3 regions of the Paenibacillus sp. MCAF9 genome follow, and region 2 is predicted to be linked to each of the others. Evidence: riboswitches for the same ligand, from Rfam matches in the RefSeq annotation. Region 2 holds a riboswitch; each other region holds the start of a gene.
What was found. Region 2 has a riboswitch for cobalamin ahead of AB4Z45_RS20605 (DUF4430 domain-containing protein). Riboswitches for the same ligand answer to the same signal wherever they lie in the genome.
Positions count from the first base shown of each region.

Region 1: it holds a riboswitch for cobalamin, as region 2 does, so the genes downstream of both, AB4Z45_RS20050 (DUF4430 domain-containing protein) here and AB4Z45_RS20605 (DUF4430 domain-containing protein) in region 2, are expected to answer to the same signal.
Region 3: it holds a riboswitch for cobalamin, as region 2 does, so the genes downstream of both, metE (5-methyltetrahydropteroyltriglutamate--homocysteine S-methyltransferase) here and AB4Z45_RS20605 (DUF4430 domain-containing protein) in region 2, are expected to answer to the same signal.

Region 1 covers NZ_JBFREL010000013.1:111,184-113,450, reverse strand. Annotated here, with positions in the region: gene AB4Z45_RS20060 (ABC transporter permease) at 1-168, shown strand, start outside; gene AB4Z45_RS20055 (ABC transporter ATP-binding protein) at 165-830, shown strand; cobalamin riboswitch at 845-1,045, shown strand; gene AB4Z45_RS20050 (DUF4430 domain-containing protein) at 1,222-1,989, shown strand; gene AB4Z45_RS20045 (energy-coupling factor transporter transmembrane component T) at 1,982-2,267, shown strand, end outside.
Region 2 covers NZ_JBFREL010000014.1:124,073-126,339, forward strand. Annotated here, with positions in the region: gene AB4Z45_RS20600 (methyl-accepting chemotaxis protein) at 1-797, shown strand, start outside; cobalamin riboswitch at 945-1,146, shown strand; gene AB4Z45_RS20605 (DUF4430 domain-containing protein) at 1,296-2,267, shown strand, end outside.
Region 3 covers NZ_JBFREL010000004.1:298,359-300,625, reverse strand. Annotated here, with positions in the region: gene metE (5-methyltetrahydropteroyltriglutamate--homocysteine S-methyltransferase) at 1-1,062, opposite strand, end outside; cobalamin riboswitch at 1,212-1,405, opposite strand; gene kduD (2-dehydro-3-deoxy-D-gluconate 5-dehydrogenase KduD) at 1,550-2,267, opposite strand, start outside.

The sequences.
Region 1 (2,267 bases), on a different contig from region 2:
ACGCTGCTGCTGCGCCCGTTTAATTTTGAGACGCTAGCGACAAAAGCCTATCAATATGCAAGCGATGAGCAAATTCATCAAGCTTCGGTACCGTCTTTATTCATAATCACGGTGGGAATGGCAACTGTTTTTGTTTATCATTGGTTGGGAGAGAAGAAATCCAGATGAACTTTTTTGAGCTGACTAACGTTTCTTTTAGCTATGATAATGGGAAAAAGAGTGTATTAGAAAACTTTACGATGCAAATGCAGAAGGGTGAAGTTGTTGGAGTGCTTGGTCAAAGCGGTTGCGGGAAAAGCACGCTGCTGCGGATTATTGCCGGGCTTGAGATTCCTGCCTCGGGACGTATTGCCGCTGGCGGCAGGGTTTTAGTAGATGATCAGCAGTTTATTCAGCCTGAGCAGCGCGGCATAGGCATGGTGTTTCAGGATTATGCATTGTTTCCTCATCTGACTGTCGGTCAAAATATATTATTTGGTTTACATCGATTATCAAGAAAAGATAGATTCAAACGGCTGGATGAAATGCTGGAGCTGATACAGTTAAATGATTTCGTCAAGCGTTATCCGCATGAGCTTAGCGGAGGTCAGCAGCAGCGTGTTGCTTTTGCTCGTGCGCTTGCCCCGTCTCCCTTGATGCTGTTGATGGATGAGCCATTTAGCAGTTTGGATTCTCACTTAAAGCAAAGCATTCGGGAGGAGCTGAAGCGTTTGCTTCACAAAGCCCAAATTACGTGTATGTTCGTCACCCATGATCAAGAGGATGCAGCTGCTATTTGCGATCGAATCATTCAAATCCCATATAGACAAACCCCAGCAATCCCGATATGATTGATTAAATAATCGCATAATTGAATAGAGAAGGTGCAAACAAAAGCATGCTTTTGTTTGCTTAATAGGGAAGTCCGGTTCAATGCCGGCGCGGTCCCGCCACTGTATGTGAAGAGTGATTCTCTGCAAATGCCACTGTCCGATTCAAGGATGGGAAGGTGTGAGAATCGCGTTGACGCACGAGCCAGGAAACCTGCCTTTTTTATTTTGTTTCTCATTCTTCGGGGGTAAAGAATGTGGAGGCGTAATCGTTTTGCAGGACGCATCATATATTTTAGTTATATACGGTTGCTATTCTTACATTCGACATGCAGATCCCCTAATAGAAGGGGGTCTTTTTTTTATTGTTAAGGTTTGTGTGAATGAGACAAAAAGGAGTAGAAAACAGACGATGGCAAAGATTTGCAAGAAATGGTTACCAAGCTTAATCATCCTATGGCTGTTTATTGGTTTATTAGCTGGCTGTGCCAGTCCGGCACAAAACGTTAATTCCAATACCAATCAAGTGCAAACCAGCAACGAAGGACAAGTGGGAAAAGAAGCGGAGAAAGCCGCTGATGAGCAGCCAACGAGTACTTCAGCATCAGAAACGGCAGAGGCAACGCAGTTGCCTAGCGAAGATAAAGATCAAGCGAAGGCAACTGACAACGCTGGCGATAAGCAAGTTACGCCTTCCCCGAAGCCGAAGCAGACAAATGAGCCGAAATTGGATGATCCAAAAACGAAGCCTACTGCTTCTGCGAAACCAAACAAAACAGATGGTACGACTACGACAAAGCCCGTCACGCCTGTTGCAACGCCGAATCCTGTGCAGACGGTTACGATTTCAATTGTCGCGGACAAGGATACGGGAACGGTGCTTGCTCCAACAGTCGTAGAGTTCAAGAAGGATGATACCGTTCTTGATGTATTGAAGAAAATTACGAGAAAAAACAAAATACAAATGGAATACAGAGGTGTTAAAGGCGGTGCTTATATCGAAGGCATCGACAATATTTACGAATTCGATTTGGGCGCGAAGAGCGGCTGGATGTACCGAGTAAACGGTGAGTTTCCTAACAAGGGCGCTGGGGTTTACAAGGTTAATGAAGGCGATGTTATTGAATGGTTGTACACGACTGATCTTGGCGAGGATATAGGAGCAAAATTCGATGAATAGTGCGTTCGGTTCGGTACATCCGGTTACGAGCTTCAGTTATTATGCTGGAGTCATTACATTCGGCATGCTCTTATTTCATCCTGTTTTCTTATTGACGTCACTTGCTGCGATTACGGTTATTATTGTCATTCATGGCGAAGGGAAGCGGCTGCTTAAGCTGCTTCCTTATTATGTTCTAATGGGCGGTTTGGTTGCTGTTCTCAACCCGCTGTTTTCTCATCGCGGGCGGCATATTTTATTTTATTTTATGGATCAGCCGATCACGCTGGAAGCTATTT
Region 2 (2,267 bases):
AAAATCAAGCAGACGGAGCAGTTGAGGCAGCAAGGTCTATGGAGGAAATGGCGACGAGCGTAGGAAGGATTGCTCACTCCTCGAGCCAAATGTCGGAAGCGTCGAACGATATGCTGCAAGCAGCGGAGCTGGGCCATGAAAAATCGGATCATGCGGTTGGTCAAATGGAGCGGCTTGGCGCGGCAACGGCTTCGATATCAAGAGTGATCGGGCAGCTTAATGAGCGCTCATCCGAAATCCAAGAGATGGCAGGCACGATTGCTGCTATTGCAAATCAGACGAATTTGCTCGCTCTAAACGCTGCTATAGAAGCGGCACATGCAGGAGAGTATGGCCGTGGATTTGCAGTAGTATCAAGTGAAGTGAGAAAGCTGGCTGAACAGGCTTCGGCTCATGCGGGCCATATCGAAGAAACGATTAATGAGGTGCTAGCCTTGACTGCCGATGCTGTTGGCGCGGTCACTGCAGGAGAGCAAGAAATGGAACAAGGATTACTCATCGTTCAGGAGCTGAAGGTATCTTTTGACACGATATGGAAGGAATCCCGCCTTGTAGCCTCCCAAATTGAAGACGTATCTGCTTCAACGGAGGAGATGGCAGCAGGCAGCGAGGAAGTGAGCGCTTCCGTTGAATCGATGGCGCAGGTAGCCAAGGATACTTCAACTCATGCTGCGCAATCGGCAGCAGACACTGAGCGGCAAAATCAGCTCGCAGCTGAAACGCAGCAGCTTGCTTCATCTGTAAATGAGCTTTCGGAGGAGCTTCAGCGCTCGATTAAGAGATTCAAAATTGAGTAATTTGGAGCTGAAGTAGATTTATGATGAAATACTAGTCATAGGCGCATGAAATCGAATAGGGAATCGTACAAGTTGAAAAAAAACGGTCAGAACCTTTGTCTAATCCTTTCAAATTTGATACAATTCACAAAACAAGCACTTACAATTTCATAGAATAGCTAATATGGTGCTGCCGTGAATCTATCATTCACAAGCAGCTTAATAGGGAAGTTCGGTCAAAATCCGACGCGGTCCCGCCACTGTATCGCGGAGCAGACGATCATGTTGTCCACTGTCATATCATGACGGGAAGGAGATCGTCTAAGCAATGAAGCGAAGCCAGGAGACCTGCCATAGGAGCGCTCTATATTTCTCACGAGGATGGGAGGGAGATGTTTATTCGTGCTTTTGCAATAGGTGGATTCCTATGCTTCCATGCGCACGTGTTTATCCAAACATCTTTCCACAAACGGAAAGATGTTTTTTTGTTGCCAAAAATGATTAAAGGGAGAGAAAACATTGCTTAATTTTAAGAGATTTATGAAAAAGAGTTTGCCTGCTATTTTAAGTTTTGTATTGGTGTTTACTTTATTTGCACCTCAAGTAGGTAAAGCGGCAGATCATTCTGCGAATGCTTCATTGAATGAGATGATTGATAAGACGGTTGAGTATTATAAAAACAAGAAAAAGCCGTTGACATCGTGGGTGGAAATCGTAGCGCTTTGGGGCGCGGGCGTGAATTTGAACGACGGCAACTGGCAGCTGCCAAGCTGGGAGACACAGGAGCCTACAAATCCGGTACTAAAACCGGATAATGGAGGAACTGAGCATATCCGTTACATATTCGGATTGCTTGCTATGGGCGAAGATCCTGCTCATGCGTGGGAAACAGATCGCAATCTGTATGCCGAGCTGGCATCGCAGCAAGATGCTGCTACGGGAGCAATTGGTTCAACAAACAAACATATGTGGGCAATGCTTGCACTTGATACTGGCGAAAAGCTAGGCAGCAACGTTGGGAAATGGGATGCAGCTGCTAAGAAAAAAGCAGTAGATTTTTTACTAAGCAAGCAACTGGCTGATGGTGGCTTTGCTTACTTCGGATCGAAGTCTGATCCAGATATGTCAGGGATGGGTCTGCTAGCACTTGGAAACTATCAGGACGATAGTGCTGTTCAAGCGGCAATTGAAAGAGTGAAAAATTATTTACAAACGATAAAGCTAAACCAAGAACATATTATGTTTAGCAACAATAACTCGAATAGTCTATCCACTGTAGTGACCGGAATAACGGCCATTGGCGAAGATATTTTGTCTGATGCCTGGACAGTGAATGGTAAAACGGTACTCGATTCTTTCTCTTTGTTCCAGCTTCAGGATGGATCATTTAAATACCTACTTAGTGGCGGATCTAATGGAATGGCGACTGAGCAGGCACTTGTTGCTTTACTTGATATTAAATATCAGAAAACGGTATGGCATCGTTTAGAG
Region 3 (2,267 bases), on a different contig from region 2:
TTCTTCCGCGAATGCAAGCGCCTCACGCAGCTCTACTGGCAGATTGGTTTCGTTTTTTGCCGTTACCGGCACATGCAGCAGGCTGCATGACGATTGAATGATCGTGCGCTCAGCTGGAATGTATGCCGAAAGCTTTTGCAGCAATTCGAGCTTTTGCTTATAGTCTGAGCGCCAAATGTTGCGTCCATCTACAAGTCCGATACCAGCGAGCTTATCCTTCGGATAACCAAATTGCTCCAGCGACTTCAAGTTTTGCACTAAGCCATGAACGAAATCCAAACCGATCGCTTGTACCGGCAGAGCAACTACAGCTTCATAATGCTCAACCGCTTCAAAATACGTTTGAAGCATGATGTTAAGCGCTGGTGCTGCTTGGTTCAGCCTTGCATAAATAGATTCAACCCATTGCATCTCTTCCTCAGAAATCGAAGTAACAAGGATGGGCTCATCGATTTGCACCCATTGTACGCCTTCTTGCTCAAGCTCCTTAAGCAGCTGAGCATAAAGCGGTATAAACTGCTCAATAAGCTGCGGAAGCTGCTTGGCATCGTAGCCCTTCGACAGCTTGAGGAAGGTGTATAGACCGATAATGACAGGTTTACCTTCAATGCCAAGCTTTTCTTTGGCTTCGCGGTATGCAATCAGCGGACGGTTTTCCGTCAGTACCGGTGCAGCACCCGCAAGTTCCGGCACGATATAGTGATAGTTGGTATTAAACCATTTGGTCATCTCGCAGGCTTGTGCTTCCTGTGTCCCTCTCGCCATTGCGTAGTAGGTCTGTACGGGAACAGGACCTCCATCGTAGGAAAAACGCTCTGGCACAAGGCCAAACATCGCTGCAGTATCCAGCATTTGATCATACAACGTAAAATCATTAACAGGGATTAAAGAAATTCCTTTATCCTTTTGCAGCTTCAGGTTGTTAAGGCGAATGCTTTCAAGCGTTTGAAGGAATACCGTTTCGTCCAAATCACCTTTCCAAAAAGCTTCAAGCGCTTTTTTCCATTCCCGATTTTCGCCGATACGCGGATATCCAAGTACACTGTTTTGCAGTTTGCTCACGTTCATATTTCCTCCTAATAAATGTAATTATCATGAAATAAAAGCACAAAAAAGAGCGTCGTTACCTTAAAGAAGCAAAGGTAAAGACGCCCGGCGTTTTAATAAACAACGGTTCTGTCTTAACACCTCCCTATCTCCCGTAGGTAAAATCAGTGTCGTTCAAATAGGCAGGTCTCCTGGCTCCAGAATCATCATCGTAAGCTTGCCTTCCCAACCGGTTTAGATCAGTGGCGTTAGCGCTTAGACTCCTCTGTTACAGTGGCGGGACCGCGCCGGTTTTGCACCGGACTTCCCTTTTAAGCTCAAGCTATACCGCAAGAGCACCTATTTCCACTTATTTCAATTGTTGATCGCATTTTTTAGGATCACGAATAACTATACACGCAAAATAATAACCATACAATGGAAATCATTATAATATCAAAAAAAGACTTTCCTCCAAGCAGCCTGCGCTGCAAAAGGAAAGCCTTATTGGTTTTTTATACAATTACCTAACCAGCCAACCGCCATCAACAGCCAAGATATGGCCGTTCATATAATCAGAAGCTGAAGAGGCTAGGAACACCGCTGGTCCAATCAAATCCTGCGATGTCCCCCAGCGTCCCGCTGGTATGCGCTGCAAAATTTGAGCACTGCGAACAGGATCCTCGCGAAGCGCTTCGGTGTTGTCTGTACTCATGTAGCCTGGGGCTATCGCATTTACCTGCAAGCCTTTAGCTGCCCATTCGCTGGCAAGCGCTTTGGTAAGACCGGCAACGGCATGTTTGCTGGACGTATAGCCCGGAACATTAATTCCGCCTTGGAAGGTTAGCATCGACGCAATGTTAATAATTTTCCCTGAGCCCTGTTCAATCATATGTTTCCCAGCCAGCTGGGAAAGGAGAAATACAGAATTCAAGTTAACGTCGAGTACATCCTGCCAGTCCTCGTAGCTATGCTCTGCAGCTGGCGTCCGGCGAATGATACCCGCGTTGTTGACCAAAATATCGATGCGTCCCAGTTCTTCAACTGTACGATCAACAATTCCAGCAAGCTTCGTTCGGTCAGCAATATCGGTCTGAATTGTAATCGCTTTGCGTCCAAGCTCTCTTATCGCTGCTGCCGTTTTGTCAGCAGGCGTTTGGTTCGTGACAAGCGCGATATCCGCACCCGCTCGTGCTAATCCAAGCGCAATCGCTTCTCCAAGTCCGCGCCCTGCACCTGTG